DNA from 2 places in the Rubrivirga sp. S365 genome. Region 1 is predicted to be linked to the other one. Evidence: predicted binding sites of a transcription regulator. Region 1 holds the regulator's gene; the other holds the start of a gene.
What was found. The regulator HrcA, encoded in region 1, represses chaperone genes, less so after heat shock. The targets are predictions, from matches to a motif close to TNTTAGCACTCNCNNNNNGNGAGTGCTAANA.
Positions count from the first base shown of each region.

Region 2: a site for HrcA is predicted at 10,506-10,536, ahead of groES (co-chaperone GroES). Genes of this name have one in related genera too.

Region 1 is NZ_JAVTTN010000001.1:3,219,644-3,234,102, reverse strand. It holds gene RQM47_RS14110 (alkene reductase) at 1-200, shown strand, start outside; gene RQM47_RS14105 (hypothetical protein) at 403-897, opposite strand; gene hrcA (heat-inducible transcriptional repressor HrcA) at 1,268-2,344, shown strand; gene RQM47_RS14095 (nucleotide exchange factor GrpE) at 2,585-3,184, shown strand; gene dnaJ (molecular chaperone DnaJ) at 3,220-4,392, shown strand; gene RQM47_RS14085 (flavin reductase family protein) at 4,506-5,051, shown strand; gene RQM47_RS14080 (TIGR02757 family protein) at 5,508-6,305, opposite strand; gene RQM47_RS14075 (DUF4342 domain-containing protein) at 6,391-6,927, opposite strand; gene RQM47_RS14070 (hypothetical protein) at 7,362-7,823, shown strand; gene RQM47_RS14065 (hypothetical protein) at 7,948-8,358, shown strand; gene RQM47_RS14060 (hypothetical protein) at 8,551-8,958, shown strand; gene RQM47_RS14055 (hypothetical protein) at 9,044-9,280, opposite strand; gene RQM47_RS14050 (type II secretion system F family protein) at 9,795-11,147, shown strand; gene RQM47_RS14045 (GspE/PulE family protein) at 11,161-13,083, shown strand; gene RQM47_RS14040 (TonB-dependent receptor domain-containing protein) at 13,371-14,459, opposite strand, start outside.
Region 2 is NZ_JAVTTN010000001.1:2,187,366-2,201,824, forward strand. It holds gene RQM47_RS09430 (ATP-binding cassette domain-containing protein) at 1-262, opposite strand, end outside; gene cyoE (heme o synthase) at 315-1,241, opposite strand; gene glmM (phosphoglucosamine mutase) at 1,471-2,880, shown strand; gene RQM47_RS09445 (NRDE family protein) at 2,939-3,721, opposite strand; gene RQM47_RS09450 (COX15/CtaA family protein) at 3,891-4,826, opposite strand; gene RQM47_RS09455 (M3 family metallopeptidase) at 5,059-7,173, shown strand; gene RQM47_RS09460 (transporter) at 7,237-7,959, opposite strand; gene groL (chaperonin GroEL) at 8,403-10,043, opposite strand; gene groES (co-chaperone GroES) at 10,160-10,453, opposite strand; gene RQM47_RS09475 (DUF2085 domain-containing protein) at 10,633-11,154, shown strand; gene RQM47_RS09480 (hypothetical protein) at 11,154-11,675, shown strand; gene RQM47_RS09485 (hypothetical protein) at 11,672-12,313, opposite strand; gene mutY (A/G-specific adenine glycosylase) at 12,469-13,626, opposite strand; gene RQM47_RS09495 (hypothetical protein) at 13,853-14,200, opposite strand; gene RQM47_RS09500 (BamA/TamA family outer membrane protein) at 14,214-14,459, shown strand, end outside.

The DNA of each region.
Region 1 (14,459 bases):
AGGCGGGCACCGCCGACCTCGTCGCCTACGGCCGCCCGTTCCTCGCCAACCCCGACCTCGCCATCCGGTACGCCGCGCAGGAGGCTGGGCTCGACGCGCCCCTCAACGAGCCCAACCCCAGCACGTTCTATGGCGGCGGCGCCGAAGGCTACACGGACTACCCGATCTGGGACGGCCAGCCGGCCGCCGTCGAGGCCTGACCGCCCCGCCCCGCCCGTCAGGGCGGGCGCACGCTAACGAGTCAGCGTCTCGGACGGGTCGGGGTACTCGGTACGGGGTACGCGCGCGTCGAGGTCGGATCGAACCGTACCTCGTACCCGGTACCCCGTACCAGCCCGAAGGGTGCTCTAGCATATGCTCACCCCGCCCCGCCCGCCGAATTGCGCGGGCGGGGCGGCGCCTTTATAGTAACCGCTCGCGCGTGGCCCGCTCGCGAACCGTCCCCCCGACGACGAGCCCGGCGGCGATGAGCACGAGGTTTTTGACGATGTACTGGCCTTCGAGCGTCAGCGCGAACAGGTCGAGCGGCGACGCGAGCGGCCAGATCGAAAAACACACCTCGGGGAGCACGACGAACGGGAGGAACGTGCCCGGCATCTGGAGCGCGAGCAGGAACAGCGCCCCGCGGACGGTCGGCCGGAACAGGAGGAGCACGCCGATCAGCACCTCCCACGCGGCGAGGACCGGGTAGAAGACGTCCGGGTTGACGAAGTAGACCGTGTTGCGGACGAGATCCTCGGCCGGGCTCAGGCCGGGGATCAGCTTGAGCCCGCCGAACCAGATAAACACGACGCCGATGGCGTAGCGGAGCAGGCGGACCCCGTGGCGGCTCATCCAGGCGGCAATGCGCGCGTCGAGGCGGTCGAGGGTCGAGTGCGGGAGGCGGGTGACGTCCACGGCAGTACAGGAGGGTGTGGCGTGTGAACGGGGCGGGGCGGGGCGCTCCGTGACCGGCCGGTCAAGACGGGGCGGGGAGGGGGTGAACTCGGACCGCCCCGCCCTCACACGACGGGGGGGGCACGTCATGCGACCGACGTGCGGCGGAGGCAGGCAGCGGGTGGGGCGGTTCGGGCGAGCCGTGGCGCCACCCCGCTCGCGGCAGCTGCCGCGGCGGAACGGGCGGGGTGGCGTCCGTACTGGCGTCCGTACGCGGCCGCCCCCACAGGGCGGGGCGGCTGAAATCGGTGCGAAGGCTCGCCCCGCCCCGCCCGCGCGCAGACGGGCGCCGCCGCTACCTTCGTTTGTTCCGTCGCCTGCCACCCACGCCGTGCCCCGCCCGAGCGACCCCGCCCGCCCCGCCGGCCCGCTTTCTGAGCGGGAGCAGGACGTGCTGCGCCGCGTCGTCCAGCACTTTATCGGGACCGCCGCGCCGGTCGGCTCGAAGGCGCTCGCCGGCGACGTCGAGCTGTCCAGCGCGTCGATCCGGACGACCATGCGCGACCTGGAGGACGCCGGCTACCTCGGCCACCCCCACACGTCGGCCGGGCGCGTCCCGACCGAGCAGGGCTACCGGCTCTACGTCGACGACCTCCTCGACGTGACGGGCCTGTCGGCGCGCGAGGCCACGCTCCTCCGCGACGGCGTCCGCCGCCGGCTGGGCGACCTCGACGCCATCGCCCGCGACACGTCGCGCCTGCTCGGGCGGCTCAGCCAGCTTTTGGGCGTCGTCCTCACGCCCCAGCTCTCGACCGGCGTCCTCGACCGGCTCGAGGTCGTCCGGCTGTCGTCGTCGCGCGTCCTGTTCGTGCTCGCGCTGCGGGGCGGGCTGGCGCGGACGGTCACGGCCGAGCTCGACGTCGAGGCCGACCCCGCCGCGCTCGACGCCGTGGTGCAGCGCCTGAACGAGCGGCTGGCCGGCTTGACGCTCGCCGAGATCCGCCGGACCGGGGCCGACCGCGTGGGCGACCTCGCGGAGCACGACCGGACGGGCGTGGTCCGCGTCGTGCTCCGCGAGGGGCCGGCCCTGTTCCGCGACGAGACGCCGGGCCAGCGCGCGGCGATCGGCGGCGCGCAGCACCTGGTCTCGCAGCCCGAGTTCAACCGGCCCGAGCTCGTCCGCGACGTGGTCGAGCTGGCCGAGAGCGAGGACGTCGTGGTCCACCTCCTGGAGCGGCCGGCGGCCGTCGACCCGGCCGAGCCCGACGGCGCCGTCGTCCTCATCGGCCGCGAGGTCGAGCGCGGCCGCCCCGGCGGCCCGTCCTACTCCGTCGTGACGGCGCCGTACCGCGTGGGCGGGGCGGTCGGGGCCGTGGCCGTGATCGGCCCGACGCGGATGGACTACGGCCGGGCCATCGTGCTCGTCGAGCACGTGGCCGGCCTGCTCGCCGCCCCGCCCGACGACTGACGCGCGAGGTGGTCGACGCGGTGCCCCCTGAGAATCCCCCAGCCCGGGCTCCGGCGTGGGCGGGGCGGCCGACCGGAGCCTGCCGCACGCGCCCCGAAACCGCCCCGCTTGGCGGCCTGACACGGGGGCGGGGTGGATCTGGAGCCGCCCGCCCGTGGTGAGACCGCCCCGCCCTTTCTCCCCCGTTTCGCCCGTCCTCCTCCGGCCCGGCGCGATCTTTCCCGCCCGGCCGCTCACGCCATGACCGACCGCCCCGCCTCTCCCGACGCCGCGCCCGACGGCGCCGCCCCGCCCCCCGACGCCCCGCCCGCCATGACGGACGACGCCCTGCCCGCCGACGAGGTCGACGAGACCGCCCCCTCCGACGCCGCGACCGACGACGTCGAGGCGCTCCGCGCCGAGGTCTCTGGCCTCCAGGAGAAGCTGCTCCGCCAGACCGCCGAGTACCAGAACTACCGCCGCCGCTCCGAAGGCGACCGCGCCGAGTCCGTCCGCGTGGGCCGGCAGGGCGTGCTGCTCCCCATGCTCGACGTCTACGACGACCTCCGCCGCTCGCTCGACGCCGCCCGGACCGCGGCCGAGTCGGGCGGGGCGGGGGAGACCGGCGCGCTGCTCCAGGGCATCGAGCTGGTCACGAAAAAGTTTACAGACGCCCTCGCCGGTGTCGGCGTTGAGCCCATTGAGGCCGTCGGCCGCCCGTTCTCCGAGGAGGAGCACGAGGCCGTCATGCAGCAGCCGGCGCCCGACGCCGAGTCCGGCACCGTCCTTGCCGAGGTCCAGCCGGGGTACCGCCTCGGGGACCGTGTCCTCCGTCACGCCCGCGTCGTCGTCGCCGAATAGGCGCCGCCCCACCGCCCCCAGATCCCACCCCGCCCGTGCCCGCCGACGCCACCCAACGCGATTTCTACGACGTCCTCGGCGTCGCCCGTACGGCGACGCCGGACGAGATCAAAAAGGCCTATCGGAAGAAGGCCCTCCAGTTCCACCCCGACCGCAACCCCGGCGACGCCGAGGCCGAGTCCTCGTTTAAGGAGGCGGCCGAGGCCTACGAGGTGCTCTCCGACGAGGGCAAGCGCGCCCGCTACGACCGCTTTGGCCGGGCCGGGCTGGGGAACGGCGCCGCGGGCGCGCCGGGCGGGTTCTCCGACATCTCCGACATTTTCTCGGCGTTCTCGGACATCTTCGGGGGCGGCTCCCAGTTCGAGGACGTGTTCGGCCGGAGCGCCGGGCGCCGCCGCAGCCACGGCCGCCCCGGGACCGACCTCCGCGTCCGCCTTGCGCTCACGCTCGAGGAGATCTCCGAGGGCGTCGACCGCCAGCTCACGCTCCGCAAGTTCGTCGCGTGCGACCACTGCGACGGGACGGGCGCCGAGGACAAAGAGGCCGGGTTCCGCACGTGCTCGACGTGCGACGGGGTCGGCGAGGTGCGGCAGGTGTCGACCTCGTTTTTCGGCCAGTTCGTGAACGTCCAGCCGTGCCCGACGTGCCAGGGCGAGGGCCGCGTGATCGTCGACGCGTGCCACGTGTGTGACGGCGAGGGCCGGATCAAGGGCGAGGAGACGGTCGACGTCGAGGTGCCGGCCGGCGTTGCGAGCGGCCACTACCTCCAGATCCGCGGGGCCGGCAACGCCGGCATCCGGGGCGGCGCGCCCGGCGCGCTCCGCGTCGAGATCGACGAGCGTCCGCACGAGCACTTTACGCGCGAGGGGCTGGACGTCCGCTACGACCTCCACCTCTCGTTCCCCGACGCCGCGCTTGGCACCGAGGCGACGGTCCCCACGCTGAAGGGCCGGGCCACGCTCCAGATCGACGCCGGCGTCCAGTCCGGCCGCGTGCTCCGCATGCGCGGGCGCGGCCTCCCCGAAGTCGGCGGCGGCCGCCGCGGCGACCAGATGGTCCGCGTCCTCGTGTGGACGCCGCAGGAGGTGTCGGGCGCTCTTCGCCAGACGCTCGAGCAGCTCCGCAGCGACCCCGACCTCACGCCGAAGCCCGAGGGTTCGGGCCGGCGCGGCTTCTTCGGCCGGGTCAAGGACGCTTTCGTCGGGTAGCGGCGGGCGGGGCGGCCGCCCCGCCCCCACCGGAACGCTCTCGCCCGCGGGCGGGGTGGCCGGGGACCGCCCCGCTCCGCAGAACCGCGCGCGGGGACTCCCGTCAGACGAAGGTGACCACGCCGCCCCCCGCCCCCGCCGACCAGGCCCCCGAGCACCCCGAGGCCGTCGAGGCCACGGGCGAGGCGCTCCGGTCCGTGCTCCGCGACCTCCCCGCCCCCGTCGTCGTCGTCACCGCGCGGACGGCGGACGGGCCGCGCGGGGCGACGATTGGGTCGTTCGTGAGCGTCTCGCTGGACCCGCCGCTCGTCTCGTTCAACGTGACGCACGGGACGCGCCTCCACGACGCGCTCGGCGAAATCGACGTGTGGGCGGTCCACCTGCTGTCGGCGGAGCAGGCCGAGCTCGCGGCCCACTTTGCCGTGCCCGACCTCGACGGCCTCAAGCAGCTCGCGCCGTTCCCGCACTTGAACGTAGCGCCGGGGCCGCCGCTCCTCCGCGGCACGCTCGGCGTCCTCCGGTGCCGCCCCCGCGCCCACGTCGAGGCCGGCGACCACACGGTCTGGATCGCCGAGGTGACGGGCATCGTCGAGGGCGCCGGCTCCGCCCCGCTCCTCTACTACCGCCAGTCCTACCGCGGCGTGGGGGGGGAGGTGTAGGGAAAAGGGAAAAGGGAAAAGGGAAAAGGGAAAAGGGAAAAGGGAAAAGGGAAAAGGCGCGCGTGGGCGGGGTGGCGCGGTTTTGTTCCGCCCCGCCCATTCACACCTGGGCGGGGCGGTGAGGGTTGAGGCCGCCGTCAACTGGAGGCGACGGCAGTCCGCCTCCTGGCCACCCCGAAGAGACGGCGCAGCCAAGAGGGGGTAGGGGTGGTTGTTGGGTGGGCGCGGCGGTCGGAGAAAAGCGCCGCCCCGCCCAACGACAAGCACCCGTAGGGGCGCGGCTCGTCGCGTCCGACGTGGGCGGGGCGGTTGGGTACGCCGCCGCCCCGCCCCGTTCCGATCGGCACCGCCCCGCCCGGACGCCGTCGCCCGACGCCGTTGCATGCACCTCCCGGACAACCACCCCGCCCTCGCGTCCGCGGGCGGGGCGGTCATCTTGCCCGAACCCCGAATCCCCTACCCGATCTCCCCGCCCTCGTAGACGCCCACGCCGAACAAGGCGAAGTCGTAGCGGGCGGGGTCGTCGGCGTCGAACGCGCGGCACGCGGCCGTCAGCTCCTGGACGGCGCGCCAGTCGTCGGCGCGGCGCGTGAGGAGGCCGAGGCGCCGGGCCTGCCGGCCTGTGTGGACATCGAGCGGAATGACGAGCTGGTCCGCCCGCACGCCCGCCCACAGGCCCAGGTCGACCGGGCCGGGCCGCGTCATCCAGCGGGCGTACATGGCCAGCCGCTTGCACGCGCTCCCCGTCGACGGCCGCGCCAGGTGCTTCCGCCGGAGGCCGGCCTCCGGCACGATCGTCAGGAGGGTGTCCGAAAACCGCTGGATGCCCGGGCCGACGTCGGCCGCCCCGCCCATGCCCGACGCGAACAGGGCGCCGAGCGACCCGTACGCCTCCAGGACCGCCCGGAGCGACGTGGTCAGCGCGACGGCGTCGGCCGACGAGAACGTCCGGTGCTTGAACCCGTCGAGCCGCCACGCGTCCCGCCCCGCCCGGAAGTCGCGGACGAAGCGGTGGGGGCGGCCGTCGACTCGCTCGACCCACTCGGCCAGCTTGGACAGGATCGTCGAGCGCCGGCCCCACGCGAGGAGCGCGGCCACGAGCCCGGCGATCTCCTGGTCCGCCGGGTCGTCGAACGCGTGGGGGACCGAGACGGGGTCGTCGGCGATGAACGCGGGCCGCTCGTACCGGAGCACGAGGGCGTCCAGCGTCTCGCGGAGATCGTCGGGGCGGGGCGGGGCGGCAGGCGAGGCCACGGGCAAATCAGAAAGGGCGGGGCGGCTAGAAACGAGCGAGGGCCGCCCCGGAGAGCGGCCCTCGACACACGACGGACGAGACGGCTTACGCGTCGTCGGACGAGCGGCCGACCGTCTTCGAGCCGCCGGAGGCGGACGGCTTGCCGGAGGCGCCGGGCTTACCAGGCGAAGCGGTCTTGTCGGAGGAGGACGTTGTGCCGGACGAAGCTGCCGACGTGCCCGAGGCCGCGGAGCCCGTGGCGGAGCCCGACGGGTGGTTCACGTTCTCGACGGCCTCGCCCGACGCGCCGCCAGCGTCCGTCGTCCGCTCGACGACGATGGTGACGTCGGAGACGAGCGCGGCGAGCGCGCCCACGGCCGAGAGCACGGGGTTGAACAGGAGCGCGGCGGCCCCGGCCCCGACGCCGACCGTCATGGGGATCTCGAGGAGCGTCCGCCCCTCCTTCTGGATCTTGACGTGCTTGACGTTGGCGTCCTCGATGTAGGAGCGGACGGTGTCGACGAGCTCGTTGGAGGCCAGCTTCACCTCCTCGAACGCCTCCTCGGCCTTGTCGCGGGCGGTGTCGGCGAGGCGCGTAGCCTCGGTCTCAAGGGTCTTGTCGTCGTTGGGCGGGGCGGGCATTGGCGGGAGGGGAGAATGGGGGGAGCCCACGGCTGAGGGCGCGCGGGGGTTCCTTCGGGCGCCGCCGAGCGCGGCCGCCCCGCCCACCTCCAGCGCGCGCCGCCCGGCGTCGACCGCCGCCCCGCCCCGGGCGATTCTGCCCGAGTTGTTCCGAAAGGGAACGGCGCCCGCCGCCGCCCCGCCCGGCCCGGCGGTGGGGCGGGGTGGGGCCAACGTGCGGTTAGGGCGCGGAAACCGCATGCGAGGGCGACACCGCCCGCGCTTGAAGGTCGAACCGAGGGCGGGGCGGGGTGGCCGGCCGATCCGGCACGGGGCTCGCAGGGGGGATCGGCCATCAGCGGCGGTCCTGTACGACCGCTCCCCCCGAGGGCTCTCCGCGGGGGCACTCGACTCCCTGGGCGCCCCGCCCTCGCACACAACCCCCCCCCACACTCATGGGACAGCAGCAACTCCTCCTCCTCGTCCTCGGCATCGTCATCGTCGGCCTCGCCGTCGTCGTCGGCATCCAGGCCTTCGGCGAGAACCAGAAGAAGGCCAACTCCGACGCGCTCGTCAACGACGGTGTCCGCATCGCCTCCGATGTTCAGGCGTGGATCCTCAAGCCCGCTGCCTTCGGTGGTGGCGACGGGAATTTTGAGAACCTCGACTTTGGTGACCTCGGCTACACGATGAACACGAACGGCGCGGGGGCGAATGCCTACGGCAACTTGAATGGCGTCTTCAACATGACGGTGGCTCCCGGCGAGCCCGGGACGGGTTCGGCTGTGATCACTGGTTGCAACGCGGACAGCGACAACCTTATCACGATCACCGTCGACGGCACGACCCCTAACAACATCACGACGGTAGTCGCCACCAGCACGGAAGCTTGCCCGGGTGCCGGTGCCGGTGCTTAAGGCGGCATGATTCCACCAGCTGAGCCGCCGCATCTATATGAGGCGGTAAGCCTCGGAGCCCCCCCCGGATCTAGGTCCGGGAGGGGCTCCGCGTTCATGTTTAGATCCTCAGACGCACACTCACTTGGGACAGCAGCAACTCCTCCTCCTCGTCCTCGGCATCGTCATCGTCGGACTGGCCGTCGTCGTCGGCGTTGAGGCGTTCTCCGAGAACCAGAAGAAGGCGAACCTCGACGCGCTCGTAAACGGCGGCGTGCGCATCGCGTCCGACGTCCAGATCTGGAGCCTCAAGCCGTCCGTCTTCGGCGGCCCCGGCGAGGGCGAGGACTGGACCGACGCCACGTTCACGAGGATCGGCTACACCGTCCAGGACGACGGCACCTACGCCACCTCCAGCGGCACGTTCACGCTCGCCGGTGGCGTCCTCACGGCCGAGGGCACGTACCCCGGTAACGCCGTCACGGTCGAAATCACCGGCACGGAGCCCGGTCACGTCGCGACGACGGCCAACTCGGCCGGGGCGCTCGGGAACTAGGGCATCACCCCGCCCGCAGCGGGGGCGGGGCGGACAAACGGCGGGACCATATGCGTGGGCAGCGGCGGGGGCGGGTAGGGTTCGGGATTTGACGCGAGACGTGGGTGCGAGTCCACCCCGCCCCGCCCGCACGGGCTGGCGCGTTTTCCGTCCTCCCGCCGGCTCTCCGGCGCCCCGCCTAGCGTTTCCGTCATGGGACAGCAGCAGCTCCTCCTCCTCGTCATCAGCGTCGTCCTGGTCGGCATCGCCACCGTCGGCGCGTTCACCGTCCTCGAGCGGGGCTACCAGCAGGACGAGGCCGATGGCCTCCTCGACCGCGGCCTCACGATCGCCACGAGCGCAGTCCAGTGGAAGGCGACGATGGACCCGTACAGCGGGGGCAACCAGTCGTACGAGGGGCTGGCCGAGAACGGCCTCGAAACGCTCGCGCTCGGCCCCGAAACCGTGCGCGGCCGGTTTGCCGTCACGGCCGCGTCGGAGCGCACGCTCGAGGTGACGGGCGTGAGCGACCGGCGCCCCGGGATCGGGATCCGCGTCTACGTCCGCGACTACTCTGTGGACTCGAGCCACGTCTCGTTCGACGGCGACATCGTGCTGTAACCCGGGCGGGGCGGCAGATACGGGGTGCCGTCTGTGGGCGGGGCGGTCGTGGGGTGTGGGTGAGACGGGGGACCGCCGGTCGCCCCTACGGGCGGGGCGGATGCGCGGGGTGGAGACGGTCGTCGTGCCACCGCTCGGGGTTCTCGTGGATGTACCGGCGTACGGCCTCCACCTCCCGCTCGGTTCGGACGACGCGGTCCCAATAGCTCCGCTGCCAGACGGCGAGGTTGGGCGCACCGCACTCGCGGCGGACGCGCCGCGTAACGGACGCCTTGAACCCGCCGACGAACGCGCCGAGCGAGCGGGGCCGCGGTCCGACCACCCCGCCCGCGCCCGACAGGGCGCCGTCTCGGCCGTTCCCACTCGTTCTGGACGATCCGCCCCGCCGCACTCAGCCAGGCTTTCCCGCCGTTGATTTCCCCGAAGAGGCGGGCTCGCCTGGCGGTACAGAGGGTCACGAAGTAAGCACCGGGTCCAACGTAGTCGTGAGTGGGCAGGCGGACGGAGCGGCGGGAGCGCATGGGGTCGGGGATTTACGGATAAACCCCGCCCCATCCACAACCTGCCCCCTCGTAGGGGCGACCGGCGGTCGCCCTCCTCGGCGGTCGCCCATGCCGCCGCCCTCGCCACCCCGCCCGACCCGCCGAGACGGACGATGACCGCCCCGCCCACGTGCCCGCCTTTGTGTGTCCGGCGGGCGGGGTGGTGGTGCGCCGCCGGTGGTCCCGCCCGTCGTCGGGGGCGGGGTGGTCGTCGGCGCCCGCGCGCCGCTTAACCCGCCCGCTTGGCCGCCCGATACCTCCGCCGCCCCGCCCCCTTGGGTCCGCCCCACACCTATGGCAGAGTTCCGATTCACCGGCACGTCCGGCAGCGGCCAGACCGTCCAGGGGACGGTCTACGCGCCGAACAAGAAGGCGGCGTCGCAGAAGGTCGAGTCGCTCTCCGAGAAGCACGCGTTCGCCCTCCGCGACCTGGAAGAGCGCATGCTCTTCCGGTACAAGGTCAAACACCCCTCGGGGAAGGAGGTCAAGGGCGAGCAGAAGGCGTACGCCGAGGACGAGATCCGCTCGGCGCTCGAGCGGATGGGGCTCGAAGTCGTGGCCGTGCGCAAGGCGCTCTTCAACTACCAGTCGAAGCCGGCCACCGGCGACGTCATCATGTTCGTGCGGCTGGCCGCCAACCTCCTCATGGAGAAGATGGCGTTCACCGAGGTCATGAACCTGCTCATGGCCGACATCTCGTCGAACTCGCTGAAGGCCGTGCTCCGCGACATCAACTCCGACCTCAAGGGCGGGATGGAGGCGAAGCAGGCGTTCATGAAGCACCAGGACAAGCTGGGCACGTTCACGGCCTACATGCTCGGCGTGGCGTCGACGTCGGGCAACATGGCCGAGATCTACGAGTCGACGGCCCGGTTCCTCGAGCGCAAGGACGAGTTCCGCAAGTCGGTCCGCAGCGCGCTCATCTCGCCGGCCATGACGATCGTCGCCACGATCGGCGTGTTCATCTGGTACGTGTGGTCGATCGTGCCCCAGACGGCCGGGCTCTTCGCCTCCTTCGAGGGCATCGAGCTCCCGCCGCTGACCACGTTCTCGCTCGCCTTCTCCGCGTTCCTCGACGAGTGGATCGGCGTGCTCGCCGTGGTCCTGCTGGCCGTCGTGGTCGGGCTCGTGGCCTACTTCCGATCGCCGAAGGGCCAGTTCATGGCGGCCAAGTACATGATCCGGATCCCGGTCGTGGGGCCGCTCCTGCACAAGCTGAACATCGAGGTCTTTGCCCGCGTGTTCGCCATCCTCTACAGCGGGTCGGGCGAGAACCTCGACGTGATCAAGGTGGCCGCCGAGGCGTGCGGCAACCGCTACATGGAGCACCAGATCAAGACGATCACGATCCCCATGATGATGGGGCAGGGCACCGACCTCGTCAAGGCGATGGACGCGGCCCAGGTGTTCACGCCGATGACGCTCTCGCGCTTCAAGACCGGCGCCGAGACCGGCGCCGTGCGCAAGAGCGCGCAGCAGATGGCCGACTACTACGAGCGCGAGACGACGCTCAAGCTGAAGGCGGCCGTCGAGACCATCCAGACCTTCGTCGGGCTCTTTATCGGCCTCATGGTCGGGTTCCTGACGGTGCTCTCGGCCGAGACCGCCATGATCCGCCCGTCCTCGTCCGACCTCATGGGGATGTAAGCCCCGCGCCCTCATGCCCACGCTCACCTCCCCGTTTTCCCGGCCGTCGGCGCCGGGTTCTGCCGCCCCGCCCCCGCCGAAGGGCACGCCCCCCGGCGCGGGCGGGGCGGTGCCGGCCGTGCAGGGCGCGCAGTACGCCCAGGTCCAGGACCGCGTCGTGCAGGCGCTGCTCCGGCGCGGCGCAGTGTCGGCCGAGGAGGTGACGGCGGCCGAGGCCGCGCGCAAGGCGATCGGTGGGCGGCAGCCGCTCTGGCGCGCGCTCGTCGACGTCGACAGCGTCGACCGCGACCGCGTGTTCGAGCAGGCCGCGGCGACCTACGCCTTCCGTCTGGCGCCGGTGGGGGACCGGCCGCCGGAGGCCGGGTTCGCCAAGACGGTCATCGAGTCGTTCGAGAGCGCGGTCGGCGACAAGCTGGTCGGGCTGGGGTGCGTCCCCTACGCCTACGCCCAGGACCAGCCCTCGGGCGTGCTCAAGCTCGTCTTCGTCACCGAAGACCCGATGCGGCCCGAGCTGCAGCGGGTGATCGACGGGCTCGGGCTCGAAAAGTTCGAGGTGTGCTACGCGCCGGGCGCGGTCGTCGAGGCCGTCATCGCCGAGGCATTCCCGCGCAAGAACGAGTACCTCGAACGGCTCGCCGAGAGCACCGGCCCCGACGTGGACTACGGGGTCTCGTTCGAGAGCGGCGAAAAGACGCTGGTCGACGAGGAGGCGCTGGAGGCCGAGATCTCGCAGTCGGCGCTCCTCAACCTGACCGAGGCCATCCTCATCGAGGGCGTCCGCCTGGGCGCCTCCGACATCCACATCTGGCCCAACGCCCAGCGCAAGACCGAGGTCCACTTTCGCACCGACGGCCGGCTCCAGCACTGGCACACCGAGGACCGCGGCCACCCCGAGGCGCTCCTGGCCGTGTTCAAGGACGCGGCCCTCAACGTCGACCGCTTCGAGCGCGACATGGCCCAGGACGGCTTCATCCAGCGGAAGGTCGACGGCACGCTCATCCGCTACCGCGTCTCGATCCTGCCGATCGCGAACGCCAACCCCGAAGTCCGCGCCGAGAGCATCGTCATCCGAATCCTGGACGACCGGAAGGTGATCACGGACCTGGGCAAGCTGGGGCTCCTGGAGGGTGCGCTGAAGCAGTTCAACAAGGCCATCCGCCAGCCGCACGGGATGGTCATCCTGACCGGCCCGACGGGCTCGGGCAAGTCGACCACGCTGGTCGCGGCGCTCTCGAACGTGGTCACGCCCGAGGTCAACGTGCTGACGGTCGAGGACCCGGTCGAGTACATCATCCCGGGCGTCCGCCAGATCAAGCTCTCGCACAAACTCTCGCTTGAGCAGGCGCTCCGGGCCATCCTCCGCCACGACCCTGACGTGGTCATGGTGGGCGAGATGCGCGACAAGGACACGGCCGAGCTCGCGATCAAGCTGGCCAACACGGGCCACCTCACCTTCAGCACGCTCCACACGAACGACGCGCCGAGCGCGGTCAGCCGGCTCTACAAGATGGGGCTCGAGCCGTTCCTCATCGCCTACGCCATCAACCTCGTCGTGGCCCAGCGCCTCATCCGTACGCTGTGCCCGGCGTGCAAGGAGGTCGAGACGGAGCCCGACGCGCTGCTCCTGGGCGAGCTCGGGTTCACGCCCGAGCAGATCGAGGGCACGACGTTCTACCAGGCGCGCACGAGCGGGGCGTGCCCGACGTGCAAGGGGAAGGGCTACAAGGGCCGCCGGGCCTGCGCCGAGGCCCTCTACTTTACGCCGGCCATCCAGGCGGCGATCGTCGGGGCCGGCGAGGAAGTCAACGAGAACGAGATCCGCGAGATCGCGGAGTCCGAAGGCATGCTCACGCTGGGCGCCTCGGCCCGCGTGCTCGTCGAGCGCGGCGAGGTGTCGGTCGAGGAGATGCTCCGCGTGGCGGGCGGGGAGCACTAGCGGGCAACGGGTGACGGGTGAAGAGTGACGGACGGGGTGGCAAACCAACCGCCCCGCCCGCGCGAGCGTCGGCGCGGCTCCGAACCACAGGGCGGTCTGTATCCGGGCCGGGGCGGAGTCCGCGACCGCCCCGCCCGCACCGCACGGTGGGCGGGGTGGTGCCTGGGGCGGGGTGGTGTCGGTGGCCGCCCCGCCCGTGGCCGCCGCCCCGCCCGTGCGAAGCGAGCGGCGGGCGGGGCGGGGCGCTCCTCTTGCCCGTCACCCGTTGCCCGTCACTCGTCACCCGCTCAGATCCCGAACCCGTCGTCGAGGCCGCCGCCCTGGGGCTGCTGCTGCTGGGGCCGCTGCTGGTTCGAGCCGAACGTGTAGGTGAGCGTGAACGAGGCCTGGCGGATGGACGGGTCGAACGACGAGTCGCGGATGACGGCGCCGTCGTCGGTCACGAACTCGAACTTCGCCAGCCCGAACGGGTCGTTGACGCGGGCGGCCAGCGAGAGCTGCTCCGTGATCCGCTGGTTGAGCCCGAGCGTCGAGAACGCGAACCCCTTGCGCTCGCCGTCGACCGACTGCTGGGGGCCGTTGTAGAACACGAACGCCTGGAGGTCGGTCCCCTCGCGGACCTTGACCTGGAGGCTCGTCCGCGCGTTGTAGGCGAGGGCGTCGACGTTGCGGGTCGACGTGGGGTCCGTCAGGACAGCCTGGTAGAGGCTGCCCGAGACGAACCCGCGGACCGGGCCGAGCTGGCCGAACAGCGTGAGGTCAGCGCCGTAGTTCGTCTGCGAGTCCAGGTTGGAGACCGTGAACACGCTCCTGCCCGTCTCGGGGTCCACGCGGGCGCGCCGCGTGATGGCGTCGGTGGTGTGGCGGAGGAACGGGGTGAGCGTGGCGAAAAACTTGTACTGGAGCGTGAGCTCGTACGAGTCGGTGTATTCGGGCCGGAGCGTCGGGTTGCCGACGCGGACGGACGTGGTGTCGGAGAGGTCCGGGAACGGGTTGAGGAAGAACGTCCGCGGGCGCTCGACGCGGCGCGAGTACGCGCCCTTGACGAGCGTGCCGGGGGCGAGCGCGTACGTCACGAAGGCGCTCGGGAACAGGCTCGTGTAGGTCTGGTCGGTCGGGGCGTCGGGGTCGAAGAAGGTGCTGGCCCCGGGCGGTAGCGGCGTCCTCAGGTCGAAGTTTCGGCGGGCCACCTCGGCGCGGAGCCCGACCTGGACCTGGACCGGCCCGAGCGGGTGGGCGCCCTGGACGTAGCCGGCCAGGATCTGGCGGTCGTAGTCGAACGCGTTCGTCTGGTCGAGGTCCGGGACGAGGCTGCCCATGTCGTCGCCGGACTGCACGTCGCTGTCGCTGGCCACCCACTCCGCGTTGGCCTTCGC
Region 2 (14,459 bases), 1.0 Mb from region 1:
GGCTCTGGAACACGACACCGATCCGCCGGCGGACGGCCGCCGGATCGCGCCGGGCGTCCGCCCCACCCACCGTCACGGTCCCGGCATCGGGCACGAGGAGCGTCGAGACGGCCCGCATGAGCGTCGTCTTGCCGCTCCCGTTCGCGCCCAGGAGCCCGACGCGCTCGCCCGGCGCCACGTCGAGTGTCACGCCGCGGAGCGCCGCCACGTCGCCGTAGGCGTGGGCCAGATCGCGGACGGAGAGGGCGGGCGGGGCGGTCACGAGCGGGATGGGGCAGAGGGGAGCCGGTGGGCGGGGTGGCCGTCGCCCCGCGCTAGAGCGCCTGCCGGAGCAGGAAGTCGAGCACGACGAGGACGAAAAACGCCGGGATGTAGGCGATCGAGGCCAGCAGCAGCCGCCGCGCTCGCTCGTCCGAGGGCTCCGAGGAGAACGAGAACGCCGGCAGCGTGAACGCCGTCCCCAAGAGGGCCATGCCGCCCAGGAACAGCAGCCCGGCCGGCCCCACGACGGCCGGGAGCACGCCGGCTACGAGGAGCAGGAGCGTTGAGACGAGCACGATCCGGGCCGTCCACGCCGCCCCGCCCCGGGCCGAGGGCAGCATGCGGAAGCCGGCGCCGGCGTAGTCGTCGCGGTACATCCAGGCCAGCGCGAAAAAGTGCGGGAGCTGCCACAGGTAGAGGATGGCGAACAGCGCCCAGCCCGTCGCGTCGAGCGCGCCCGTCGCCGCCGCCGCCCCGCCCAGCGCCGGGAGCGCGCCGGGGACGGCCCCGACCAGCGTGTTGTGGACCGTCCGCCGCTTGAGCGGGGTGTAGACGAGGACGTAGAGGGCGACGGTCGCAAGCGCGAGGCCCGTCGTGATCGCGTTCGTGGTCGCCCAGAGCACGGCGCCGCCAAAGGCGACGGACCCCAGCGCGAAGACGACGGCGGCCGGGACGCCGAGCCGGCCGGCCGGCAGCGGGCGCTGCGCCGTCCGCGCCATGCGCGCGTCGTGGTCCCGTTCGAGGACGTGGTTGAGCGCGCCCGCCCCGCCCCCGGTCAGCGCCGTGCCCAGCATGAGCCCGACGAGCTGCGCCCACGCGATCGGCCCGGGCGCCGCCAGCACGTAGCCCGACGCTGCCATGACGACGACGAACGCCGTGATGCCCGGCTTCGAGAGCTCCTTGTAGTCCGCGAACAGCGTCGAGGCCGCCTCGGCGTGGGCAGCCGGTGTCGTCGCAGAGCTAGCCGGGGACGGCCTCATCGTGTGCGGGCGTGGGGTGGAGCTAGGAAACGGGCGGGGCGGGGGGAGTTCCGTCAAGAGAGGGAGGAAAGGGAGCGTGGGCGAGTGGAAAACGGAGCGTGGAGCGTGGGGGCTCGGCGCGGCGTCCCTGCGCTGGACCTCCGCCCCAGTACTTTCGTGGAGGGCGTAGGGCCGGCGCTCCCTCGTCCGGCGTACCCGTTTTCCATTCTCCACTTTCAACTCCCCATCCATGCCTCTTATCGCCTCCGTCTCCGGCATCCGCGGCGTCTTCGGCGACGGCCTCGACCCGGCCGTCCTCACCCGCTACGCCGCCGCCTTCGGCGCGTGGGTCCGCCAGCGCCGGGCGGGGCGGGGCGGCTCGGGCGGGGCGGAGGGCGACCCAGCAGGGCGTCCGCGCGTCGTCGTCGGGCGCGACGGCCGAATCACGGGCGACGTCTGCGCGCGCATCGTGACGGCCACGCTCCAGGCCGCCGGCTGCGACGTCGTCGACGTGGGCCTGGCGACGACGCCGAGCGTGGCGATGGGCGTCCTCAAGCACGAGGCGGACGGCGCCATCATCTTGTCCGCCAGCCACAACCCGGCCGAGTGGAACGCGCTCAAGCTGCTGGACCGGACGAGCGAGTTCCTCGGCCCGGACGAGGGCGCCGAGGTCCTGGCGCTCGCCGACGAAGACGTCGCCGCGCACACCGTCGGGGCGTACGAGATCGGGACGTATGAGACCGACGACGTGCTCGGCTACCACGTCCAGAAGATCCTCGACCTCCCGTACGTCGACCCCGAGGCCATCGCCGGGCGCGGGTTCAAGGTCGTCGTCGACGGGATCAACTCGGTCGGCGCGTTCGCCCTCCCCGCCCTCCTGGACGCCCTGGGCGTGACCGACGTCGAGGTCCTAAACGCCGACGTGACGGGCCGCTTCGCGCACAACCCCGAGCCCCTCCCCGCCCACATCGGCCAGATCCTCGACCGCGTCCGCGAGAGCGGGGCGGACCTGGGCGTGATCGTGGACCCCGACGCCGACCGTCTCGCGTTCGTCCAGGACGGCGGCGTCTTCTTCGGCGAGGAGCTGACGCAGGTCGTGGCCGCTGACTTCCTCTTGGCCAAACGGGGCGGGGCGGTGGCCACGAACCTCTCGTCCAGCCGCGCGATCGAGGACGTGGCGGCCCGGCACGGCGCGACGGTGCACCGCTCGCCGGTCGGCGAGATCCACGTCGTGCGCGCCATGCAGGCGAACGACGCCGTGATCGGCGGTGAGGGCAACGGCGGGGTCATCCTGCCCGACCTCCACTACGGCCGCGACGCGCTCGCCGGCGTGGCCCTCGTGCTCCAGCACCTGGCCGAGACCGGGCAGTCGCTGTCGGACGTCCGCGCCGGCCTCCCCGACTACGCCATCGCCAAGCACAAAGTCCAACTCACGGACGACATGGACGCCGACGCGCTCCTCGCCGCCCTCGCCGAGCGCTACGCCGGCGGCCGCGTCTCGACGGTCGACGGCGTGAAGGTGGACCTCGACGAGGGCTGGGCGCACGTCCGCAAGTCGAACACGGAGCCCATCCTCCGGGTCTACACCGAGGCCGGGTCGCCCGAGGCGGCCGACGCGCTTGCGGAGCGGTTCAAGGCAGAGGTGCTGGGCGAGGCGTAACCACCCCGCCCGTGTCGCACTCGCGGGGGCGGGGTGGTCCGGGCCGCCCCGCCCGCCCTTACGGCGCGGGCGGGGCGGGCTCCGTCTCGAACGTCTCCCGCACCGTCTCGTCCTCCACCCCGCCCGCCTGCCACGTCCGCTCGGCGACCTCGACGTGCCCGTCGCGGCCGAGGGTGAGCGCCGTGCTCACGCGCGTGCCATAGCCCTCGGCGACGATGAACGCCGGCGACAACACGCGCTCCCACGCGAGCCCGACGCCCGTGTCCGGCAGCGACTCGTCGGGGGCGGGGCGGTCGTCGCGGAGCAGGTCGAGGAGCGCGTCGGGCTCGACGGGGTCCGACTCCAGCGCCGCGCGGAGCGCCTGCCGCCCCCTCACCACCTTCGGCCAGGGCGTGTCGAGCCGGTCGTTCGACAGCCCGTACACGCCCGGCCCCAGCTCGGTCGGCGCGTCCACGCGCGTCGAGACGGCCCACGTCGAGGCGCCGTCGCGGAGGACGAGGTTGAACCCGTCGTAGGCGTCGCGCTCGGCGTGCACGCGCGCCGCGGCGTCCTCGGCCGTCTCCGCCCCGCCCAGGAAGTCGGCCACGAGGGCGCCGCGGGAGCGCTGGGCGGGGCGGGGGTTCCTCGGGTCGCGGACGTTCGTCAGCGCCGCCCACCGGCCGTCGCGCGTGACGCCCATCCAGGTCCCGTTTGCCTCCAGGTCCCGCCCCGCCAGGACGGCCGGCGCGTCGTTCCACCAGCCGAGCGGGGCGGCGGGGCGCGTGGTGAACTCGTCGCGGTTGGCGGCCACGACGAGCCGGTGCCGCGGGTGGGCGTCGAGTGCGAACAGCAGCAGGCACATGTCGAAGGTGGAACGCGGAATGAGGAAGGCGGAAAGGGCGCCTGGGGGCGGGGCGTGGGCGGCCTGGAGCAACGTGCAGGTTGGTCCAGGGGACTCGGGACGAGGTACCGCGCGCCGAGGTCAGGTCGGACCGTACCTCGTACCCGGTACCCCGTACCCGCCCGGAGGGCTACGCCGCGACCGCCGCCCCGCCCCGCCCGGCCGACTCCGCCACGGCGTCGGGCGCCGCGAGCGCCTCGCTGGCGAAGACGACCAGGCCGATCCAGATGAGGTCCGTCACGAGCAGGTGGACGATCTGCATCCAGACCGGCGCGAGCAGCCACACGTTGAGCGCGCCGATCGCCATCTGGACCACGAACAGCCCGAGCACGGCCCACCCGATCTGGCGCGGGCGGGGCGCCCGCGTGAGCGCGACTGTCACGCCGAGCACGGCCAGGACCACGAACGCCATCGTCGGGTGGAACACGCGGGCGGCCACGAGCGCGGCCACGACCGGGTGCTCGGCCGGGTCGAGCCCGCCGCCGAGGACCAGCGTGTCGCCCAGCGCCGTCACCGCCCCGCCCGCGCCCAGCACGAGGACGGCGGCGAGCGTCGCGCCGACGCGGGCCGTCCGCGCCGAGAGGTCGAGGCGGGGGACGTCCTTGCCCTCGGCCCACCACGCCGTCAGCGTGAGGGCGCCGAGGAGCAGGAACGTGTTCGTGAGGTGGGCCGCCATCCACGCGGCCCGCGCGATGGACGGGTTGTAGGCCACGTACTCGAACAGGACGAGGCCGGCGCCGATGGCGCCTTCGAGCACCATAAACACGACGGCCACGACGGACACCGTCCGCACAGCCGCTCCGCGCGGGAACGCCCGGAACACGAGCCACGCGAGCACGAGGACGGCCGGGAGCGCGAGCCCGCTCGTGACGCGGTGCCCGAACTCGATGACCGTGTTGAGCGCCGGCGCCGTCGGCACGAGCTCGCCGTTGCACAGCGGCCAGTGGTCGCCGCACCCGGCACCGGCGCCCGACGCGCGGACGAACCCACCCCACAGGATCACGAGCACGGTGTAGCCCAGGACGCCCCAGGCAAAGCGGCGGACGGTGCGGAGGCGGCGGTCCATATCCCGGAGGGCGGGGTGGGGGCGGGGCGGGAGAACGGGGGCGGGGCGGCCAGGAGCCCCCGCGCCGTGCGAACCTATGACCAAGCCGCCGCCCCGCCCGGCGCACGGACGGGCGGGGCGGCGCCGTTCCCGCCCCTCGGTCCGTTCCGAGCGATCTTCCCGGTCGCGTCCCGTCCGCGTTCTGCCCCGCCCTTTGGACCCGCCCATGCGCCTTCTCCTCCCCGCCCTCCTCATGAGCTTGCCCCTCGTCGCCGCCGCCCAATCGGGCGGGGCGGACGCCGCCCCCACCGACGACAACCCGCTCCTCCAGGAGTGGACCGGCCCCTACGGCGGCGTCCCCGCCTTCGACCGGATGGACCTCGACGACCTCGAGCCGGCGCTGGACCGGGCCATGGCCGAGCACCTCGCCGAGATCGACCAGATCGCGCAGGACCCCGCCCCGCCCACGTTCGAGAACACGATCGTGGCGATGGAGCGGGCGGGGCGGGAGATCGACCGCGTGTTCACGTACTACGGCATCTGGTCCTCGAACCTGTCGAGCCCCGAGTTCCGCGAGATCCAGGGCCGCCTGGCCCCGCGCCTCGCCGCGTACTCGACGGAGATCACGCAGAACGAGGACCTGTTCGACCGCGTCCGCGCCGTCCATGACGCCCGCGAGACGCTCGACCTGCGGCCGGACCAGCAGCGGCTCGTCGAGCTCGTCTACGACGGGTTCGCGCGGAACGGGGCGGGGCTCGACGGCGAGGCCAAGGAGCGCTACGCGGCCATCGACCAGCGCCTCGCCGAGCTCTACACGCAGTTCGGCAACAACGTCCTGGCCGACGAGGAGGGCTACGTGACCTACCTCGACGCCGACCAGCTCTCGGGCCTCCCCGAGTCGTTCGTGGCCGCCGCCGCGGCGGCGGCTGAAGAGCGCGGGCGGGGCGGCGAGTACGCGGTGACGAACACGCGGTCGTCGATGGACCCCTTCCTCACCTACTCCGACGAGCGCGACCTCCGCGAGACCGTCTGGCGGACCTACTACGACCGCGGCGACAACGCGGACGAGCACGACAACAACGCGCTCATCGCCGAGATCCTCGCGCTCCGCGACGAGCGCGTCGGGCTCCTCGGCTACGACGACTACGCCTCGTGGCGCCTGGAAGACCGCATGGCCAAGACGCCCGAGCGGGCGATGGACCTGCTCCTCGCCGTCTGGCCCGCCGCCGTGGCCCGCGTCGAGGAGGAGGTGGCCGACATGCAGGCCGTCGCGGACCGGGAGGGCGCCGACATCGAGATCGAGCCCTGGGACTACCGCTACTACGCCGAGAAGGTGCGCCAGGACCGCTACGCCCTCGACTCGGACGAGGTCAAGCAGTACCTCCAGCTCGACAAGCTGACGGACGCGCTGCACTACGTGGCCGGCGAGCTCTTCGGGTACGAGTTCACGCCAGTGCCCGAGGAGAGCGTGCCGGTCTTCCACCCCGACGTCTCGGTCTACGAGGTGACGGACCGCGAGACGGGCGAGCACATCGGCCTGTGGTACCTCGACCCGTTCGCGCGCCAGGGCAAGCGCTCCGGCGCCTGGGCGACGACGTATCGCAGCCACACGACGGTCCACGGGCCGGAGACGGTCTTGGCCTCGAACAACTCGAACTTCGTTCAGGGCGCCCCCGGCGAGCCCGTCCTCATCTCGTGGGACGACGCCGAGACCCTGTTCCACGAGTTCGGCCACGCCCTCCACTTCCTGGCCTCCAACGTCGACTACCCGACGCTGAACGGAGGCGTCCGCGACTACACCGAGTTTCAGTCGCAGCTGCTGGAGCGGTGGCTCCTGACCGACCCCGTGGTCGAGACCTACCTCGTGAACGTGGAGACCGGCGACCCGATGCCGGACGACCTCGTCGAGAAGATCCGCCGGGCGGCCACGTTCAACCAGGGGTTCGCGACGACCGAGTACCTGGCGTCCTCGCTCGTCGACTTGAGGCTCCACACGCTCGACGACCCCAGCGACGTTGACCCGGACGCGTTCGAGCGCGAGACGCTCGCCGAGCTCGGGATGCCGTCCGAGCTCGTCATGCGCCACCGGACGCCCCACTTCGGGCACGTGTTCTCGGGCGAGGGCTACTCGGCCGGTTACTACGGCTACCTCTGGGCCGACGTGCTGACGTCGGACGCCGCCGAGGCGTTCGCCGAGGCCCCGGGCGGGTTCTACGACACCGGCGTGGCGGCCCGGCTCGTCGAGCACCTGTTCGCGGTCCGCAACGCCGTCGACCCTGACGAGGCGTACCGCGCCTTCCGCGGCCGCGACGCCGACATCGCCCCGCTCATGCGCGACCGCGGGTTCCCGGTCCCCGACGGCGACTAGCCGCCCCGCCCCCAGCTCGCCCGCCGCCCCGCCCCGCCCGCCGTCTGGCGCGGGCGGGGCGGCTCAGTCGAGGCGGAACGAGAGGCCGACGCCGACGACGAGGTCGTCCGCGGCGTCGGTGAGGCCGGCGTCGAAAAAGGCGTCGACCTGGACGTCGTCGCTGAGGAGGACCGTCAGCCCCGCGCCGCCGGAGACCGGCGTGTCTCCGCCGCCGTCCAGGAACGGGAACGCCCCCACCTCGGCGTACCCCGACAACGGCCCCCCGAACGAGCGCGAGAGCGAGGCGACAGCGTTGAGCTGGGTCGACCCGTTCCCCGTCGTCACGCCCGGGACAAGCGTGAGGCCGACGTCGCCGAGCGGGACCCCGACCGGCACGTCGAGCTGGAACGTCAGGCCGTCGTCCCCTTCGGTCGGGACCGTTAGCTCGGGGATAATGGCGACCTCGAACGACCGAGTGGGGACGGCCACCTTGACGCCGGCCGTGATGGTGCGGAAGCCGACCTCGGGATCGAAGGCCGCGCCGTCCTGATCGGCCGCGTCGAACGCCGACGTGGACAGGCGCACTTCGAGCGCGGACGTGGCCCCGTACCGGAGGGCGACGGGGGCGGAATAGGTGTCCGCCTCGCCGTTCAGCGTGGCTTCAGGCGCGCCGACTTCGACCTGGAACACGCCGGCGTCGACGAGAGTGGGGCTGGACCCGAACCCCGGTCGGTCCGTCGAGATTTGGGCCGACGCGGCGCCAGCGGCGAGCGGGAGCAGGAGCAGGGTGGTAAGCCGGAAGGGCATGAAAAGGTGCCGGGCGAGCAGGGGAGGGGTCACGAAGGGGCTCGCGCCAACGCGCCCTTGCCCGCCCTCGGACTGCCGACGCGGGGCTACGGGTTCCTCGGCGCGCGAGGCTCCCGCCTCGCGTGTGCCGCCCCGCCCCGCCCGCGCTTAGTGCGGGCGGGGTGGCCCCTGTTTGAACCGTCACCTCGCCCTCACGAGGGCGGGGCGGTAGATGCAGCCGGCCAAGGAGGAGGGCACACACCCGGCGTCGACCGCCCCGCCCGAGCCTCCGTCAGGACGCGGCTCGCCGCGCCTAACACGCCGCCCCGCCCACGTCGTTCGGTGGGCGGGGCGGTTTCCCACGTCGACCGCCCCGCCCGCGTTGGCTGGGGCGGAGCGGGCACAAAAAGAAGGGCGGCCCCCCGGAGGGAGCCGCCCAGCCTGGCGAGCCAGAGGGGGGACGTTTAGAAGTCCATCCCGCCGCCCATGCCGCCCATCCCGCCGCCGGCGGGCATAGCGGGCTCGGCGGGCTCAGGCTTGTCGACCACGACCGTCTGGGTCGTGAGCAGCAGGCTGGCCACCGAGGCGGCGTTCTCCAGCGCGGTGCGCGTGACCTTCGTCGGGTCGACGACGCCCATGCCGATCAGGTTGCCGTACTCCTCCGTCCGGGCGTTGAACCCGTAGTCGTCCTTGCCGTCCTTCACCTTCTGGACGACCACCGAGCCCTCGAGCCCGGCGTTGTTGACGATCTGGCGGAGCGGCTCCTCGAGCGCCCGGCGCACGATGCGGACGCCGATCTTCTGGTCCTCGTTGTCCGTGTCGACGTTGTCGAGCGACGGGAGGGCACGGATGAAGGCGACGCCGCCACCGGCGACGATCCCCTCCTCGACGGCCGCGCGGGTCGCGTGCAGCGCGTCCTCGACGCGGGCCTTCTTCTCCTTCATCTCGGGCTCGGTCGCGGCCCCGATCTTCAGGACGGCCACGCCGCCGGCGAGCTTGGCGAGCCGCTCCTGGAGCTTCTCGCGGTCGTAGTCCGACGTCGTCGACTCCGTCTGAGCGCGGATCTGGTTGATCCGGGCCTTGATCTCGTCGTCCGAGCCGTCGCCGTCGACGAGCGTCGTGTTGTCCTTCGTGATTACGACGCGCTTGGCACGGCCAAGCAGGTCGACCGAGGCGTTCTCGAGCCGGAACCCCTTCTCCTCGGAGAGCACCTGGCCGCCGGTGAGGACGGCGATGTCCTCGAGCATGGCCTTGCGGCGGTCGCCGAAGCCGGGGGCCTTCACGGCCGCCACGCGGAGCGTGCCGCGGAGCTTGTTCACGACGAGCGTGGCGAGCGCCTCGCCGTCGATGTCCTCGGCCACGAGCAGGAGCGGGGCGCCCATCTGGGCCACCTTCTCCAGCACGGGCAGGAGGTCCTTCATCGCCGAGATCTTCTTGTCGTGGACGAGCACGAGCGCGTCCTCGAGCACGACCTCCATGTTGTCGGGGTCGGTCACGAAGTACGGGCTGAGGTAGCCGCGGTCGAACTGCATGCCCTCGACCGTGTCGAGCGACGTGTCGGTCCCCTTGGCCTCCTCGACCGTGATCACGCCGTCCTTGCCGACCTTGTCCATCGCCTCTGCGATAAGGTCGCCGATCTCGTTGTCGTTGTTGGCCGAGATGGACCCGACCTGGGCGATCTCGTCCTTGCCGCCGACGTCGCGCGAGAGGCTCTTAAGGTTCTCGACGACGACCTGGACGGCCTTGTCGATGCCGCGCTTGAGGTCCATCGGGTTGGCGCCCGAGTTGACCGAGCGGAGGCCCTGGTTCATGATGGCCTGGGCGAGGACGGTAGCCGTCGTCGTCCCGTCACCGGCGACGTCCGACGTCTTGGAGGCGACCTCCTTGACCATCTGGGCGCCGACGTTAGCGATCTTGTCTTCGAGCTCGACCTCCTTGGCGACGGTCACACCGTCCTTGGTGACGGTCGGGGCGCCGAACTTCTTCTCGATGATGACGTTGCGGCCCTTCGGCCCGAGCGTCACCTTGACGGCGTTGGCGAGCGCGTCGACGCCCTCTTTGAGCTGGTTGCGGGCTTCCGCGTCGAATGTGATTTGCTTAGACATTGGGTTGGGTTGAGTGGTTGTCTGGTTCAGAGTTCAGGGTTGAGTGCGCCGAGCGGCCGGCGCAGGCTCGGGGCGGGTTGACTCTGAACCCTGGACCCCGAACCTCCTCAACCCGATCAGCCGTTGACGACGCCGAGGATGTCCGACTCGCGCATGATGAGGACGTCGTCCCCGTCGAGCTGGATCTCGGTGCCGGCGTACTTGCCGTAGAGGACCGTGTCGTTCTCCGAGACGGTCATGTCGACCTTCGTCCCGTTCTCGACCTTGCCCGGGCCGACGGCGACGACGGTGCCGCGCATGGGCTTCTCCTTAGCGGTGTCAGGGATGTAGAGGCCGCTGGCGGTCTGGGTCTCCGCCTCCTGGGGCTTGACGACGACGCGGTCGCCGAGGGGCTTGATCGATGTGGCCATGTGGACTGTAGGTTGGTGCGACGAAAGGGGCGCGGCGGGGCCGCGATGCAGAGGGTAGCACTCTCGCAGGGAGAGTGCTAAGGGTTCCACGCGCACCTCGCCCCAGCGATCCCCAGCGGCCGTTAAGAGCACGTCAAGCGTACCGCACGGCGCCCGTCCTGCCGCCGTAGGTTTCGGCCATGACGCCCCTCGTCCCCGCCCCGCCCCGCCCGTGGGCGCTCGCCTCGGTCGCCGTAGTGGCCCTCCTCGGCGTGGTCCTGGCCGCCCCGCTCCTGGGCGGGGCGGGCGCCGCCGTCCGGTTCGCGTTCTCGCACGTGTGCCACCAGATGCCCGAGCGGTCGCTGTGGGTCGGGGGCGGGCCGGTCGCGCTGTGCCACCGCTGCCTGGGCGTCCTCGCCGGCCTCGCGGGCGGACTCGTCGCCGCCCCGCTCGTGCCCCGCCTCCGGGCTCTCGGCCGCGTGCGGGCGGGGCGGTGGCTCGCGCTGGCGGCCCTGCCGATGGCGGTCGACTGGCTCCTCGGCGCGACCGGCGTGTGGGCCAACACGCCCGCGTCGCGCCTGGCGACGGGCGCCCTGTTTGGTGTGACGGCCGGGCTCTTCCTGGCCGAAGCGCTGCTCGCCCGGTCGGCAAGCGCGAACCGGACAGAAGAGCCGGCCTGCCCGCCCCGCCCGTCGTTGTCTCCCTCACCCTCCCGTTCCTGATGCCCACGAAATTCCCCTCCATCGCGATCGGCGCGGCCGTCTACGCCGTCCTCTCGGTCCTCCTCACGTTCGTCTCGCAGACGGGCGGGTTCATGGCGCAGACGATCGGGGGGTGTGCCATCTGTCTCGCCGCGCTCGCCGGCCCGCTCGTCGCCGTGTGGCACTACACGAGCACGTACTCGCTGACGGTCCCGGCCGGCACAGGCGCCGGTCTCGGCGCGGGCGCGGGCGCACTGGGCGGCGTCTTGAGCGGGGTCCTCACCCTCGTGCTCCAGGCGATCAACCTCCTCCCCAGCGCCGAGGAGCAAATTGCGCGGACGCGCTCGATGATGCTGGAGCAGGGGGGCGACCCCGCGCAGGTGGACCAGCAGATAGAGATGATGTCGGGGTTCACGGGCAACCCGGCCGTCGGCATCGTGGTGGCCGTCGTCATCGGCGCCGTCGTGGGCGCGATTGCCGGAGCCATCGGCGCGTCCGTCTTCAAAAAAAGGGGGGCGCGGATGGACGACCCGGCCGTCTAGCCCCGCCCGCGCCTTTCAGGGGCGGGGTGGCGCCCGCCGCGCGGGCCGAACAGCGTCTGGAGCACGAACGCGTCGCGCGCCGCCTGCGGGTCGCGGAGCCGCGCGCGCCAGTCCGGCCGCCCCGCCCGCCGTGCCGACTGGGCTTCCGGCGGGGAGGGGCGGAGGCCGTGCGGGTCGTGGCGCCGACGGGCGGCGCCGGACGCCGGGGCGCCGCCCCGCTCGAACCGCTCCTCGGAGAACGGGCTCGACGTCCCGAACCCGTGCGCCTCGTGGTCGACCGGGGACGCGCCGCTGAACGAGCCGCGGACGGCCGAGAACTCCGGCGTCGGCGCGGCCGGGCGGAGCGGCGGGACGGGCAGGGGCGAGGGCGGGGCGGCGCGGTCGACCTCGACGGCGATGGGCTCGCGCTCCGACACGGGCGGCGTGCCGGGGCCGCGCGGGCCTTCGGGCTCGCCGGCGGCCTCGGCCAGCGCCTCCTCCATCTGCAGCATGAACGACTGGAACGGCGTCGGCGCCCGCTCGCCCTCGGCCTCCTGCATCTGCTCCGGGGCGCGCTTCGCGTTCGCCCGCTGCCGGCCGCGGAGCAGGTAGTACGCGGCGACGGCGAGGAGCGGGAGGAGCTCGATGAGCGTTTGCATGCGCCGCGTACGGCGGGGCGGGGCGGTGGGTTCGGGGAGGCCCACTCTGTGAGCGGGAACGGGGACCGGGGAACAGGGGACGGGCAGAGAAAACTGCGGGCGGGGCGGTGGCACTTCCCGAACCCCGAACTCTGAACTCCTCAACCTCTGCCCACCTACAGCAGCCGCGGCTGGCGGACCTCGGCCTGGAGCGCCTCGATCACGCGTCGGTTCGCGCGCGGGAACGCGTAGTCGTCGAGGCTCTCCGGCTGCACCCAGCGGATGGGCTCGCCGGACGCCGAGACCGGCTCGCCCCCGGCCAGCCGGCACCGGAAGGCGTGGAGCGTGATGCGGAAGTGCGAGTAGGCGTGCTCGACGCGAGCTAGCGCGCGGCCCACCTCGACCTCGACCCCCAGCTCCTCGCGGACCTCGCGGCGGCACGTCTCGGCCAGCGTCTCGCCCGGCTCCTGCTTGCCGCCGGGGAACTCCCAGAGCCCGCCCAGCATGGCGTCCTCGGGCCGGCGCTGGATGAGGAGCCGCCCCGCCCCGTCCGCCGCGACGGCGACGACGACCGTGTGGTGGGGGACCGGCTTCGCCTTCGACGTCACCGGGTAGCGCTCCGGGGCGCCCTCGGCGTAGGCCGCGCACACACCGTTTAGCGGGCAGTTTGGGCAGTTGGGGGAGCGGGGCGTGCAGAGCAGGGCGCCCAGTTCCATCACGGCCTCGTTGAACCGGCCCGGGTCGTCCGTGTCGAGGAGCTGGTCGGCCAGCGTTTGGAGCGCGCGGCGCGTCGGGCCGGCCTTGGCGTCGGCCTCGACGGCGAAGACGCGGGTGAGGACGCGGATCACGTTGCCGTCCAGGACCGCGAGCGGGCGGCCGAACGCGAGCGACAGCACGGCCGCCGCCGTGTACGGGCCGACGCCAGGGAGCGCCCGGAACGCGGCCTCGGTGTCCGGCACCGCCCCGCCATGCTCCGCCACGACGACCCCGGCGGCGCGGTGGAGGTTGCGGGCGCGGCTGTAGTAGCCCAGCCCCTCCCACAGCTTCAGCACGCGGTCCTGCGGCGCGGCCGCGAGCGCGGCGACCGTCGGGAAGGCCTCGACGAACCGCTCGAAGTACGGCGTCGCCGTCTCGACGCGCGTCTGCTGGAGCATGACCTCGGACACCCAGACGCGGTACGGGTCGCGCCGGCCGTCCGCCCCGCCCTCGCGCCACGGCATCGGGCGGCGGACTCCGTCGAACCACGCCGGCAGGCTTTCGCGGAACGCCTCCTCGACGGCCGGGCCGACGCGGGCGACGAGCGCGCGCTCCAACTCCTGAGATCGTGATGCCACGGGCGGGGTGGGGGAGAGGCCGCCCCGCCTACGCCGAAGAGCGTGAGCGGGCGGGGCGGCTGGATTCGCAGGCCACGAGCGCCCGCGTCGACGTTGGGGAACCGGAGGCTCGGCGTTCCGCCAAGCGGCCGCTGACGGGCGGGGTGGGCACCAGAGTCAGCCGAGCACTCCGGTCCGAGGTCTCTCTCCTGACCCACCGACCCACTAGCCTACCGACCCACTGGTTTCAGGGAACGATCTCGACGAGGAGGACGACCTCGCCGGGCGCCACGCCGGTCCGCTCGAACACGACGGGGAGCGAGCCGCGCTCGTTGGGCAGCGTGCGCCACATGAACGAGCGGTCGACGAGCCAGCTCAGCGCCGGCGCCTCGACCACGCGGTAGGTCGCCTCCGCCCCGCCCACGCTCGCGGGCAGCGCCACGATGAGCGTTTCGCCGGCGCGGACCTGCGCGCGGAGTGTGTCGGCCTGGACCGCGCCGGCCGCGTACCGAGCCGGCGCCGCCGCGCGTTGGGGCGGGGCGGCGGCCACGAGAAGGCCCGCGGCGAGCAAGAGTCCGAATCGGAGAGCAGTCACAGCCGAACAGCGAGTGTCCTGGAAGATACGTCTGGCCTCGGCGGCGCTCCTGGCGGCGGCCGCCCCGCCCGCGGCGGCCCAGGACGCGTGGACCGTCCGCACGGCCGGCGCCGACTCGGTGTGGACGGTCGCGGGCGGGGCGGCGGCGGCGCTCGACACGCTCGCCGCGCGCGGCCACGCCGCCGCCCGCGTCGACTCGGTCCGCGGCGCCGACGTCTACGTCACCGCCGGTCCGGTGAGCCGCGTCGCCTCGGTCGAG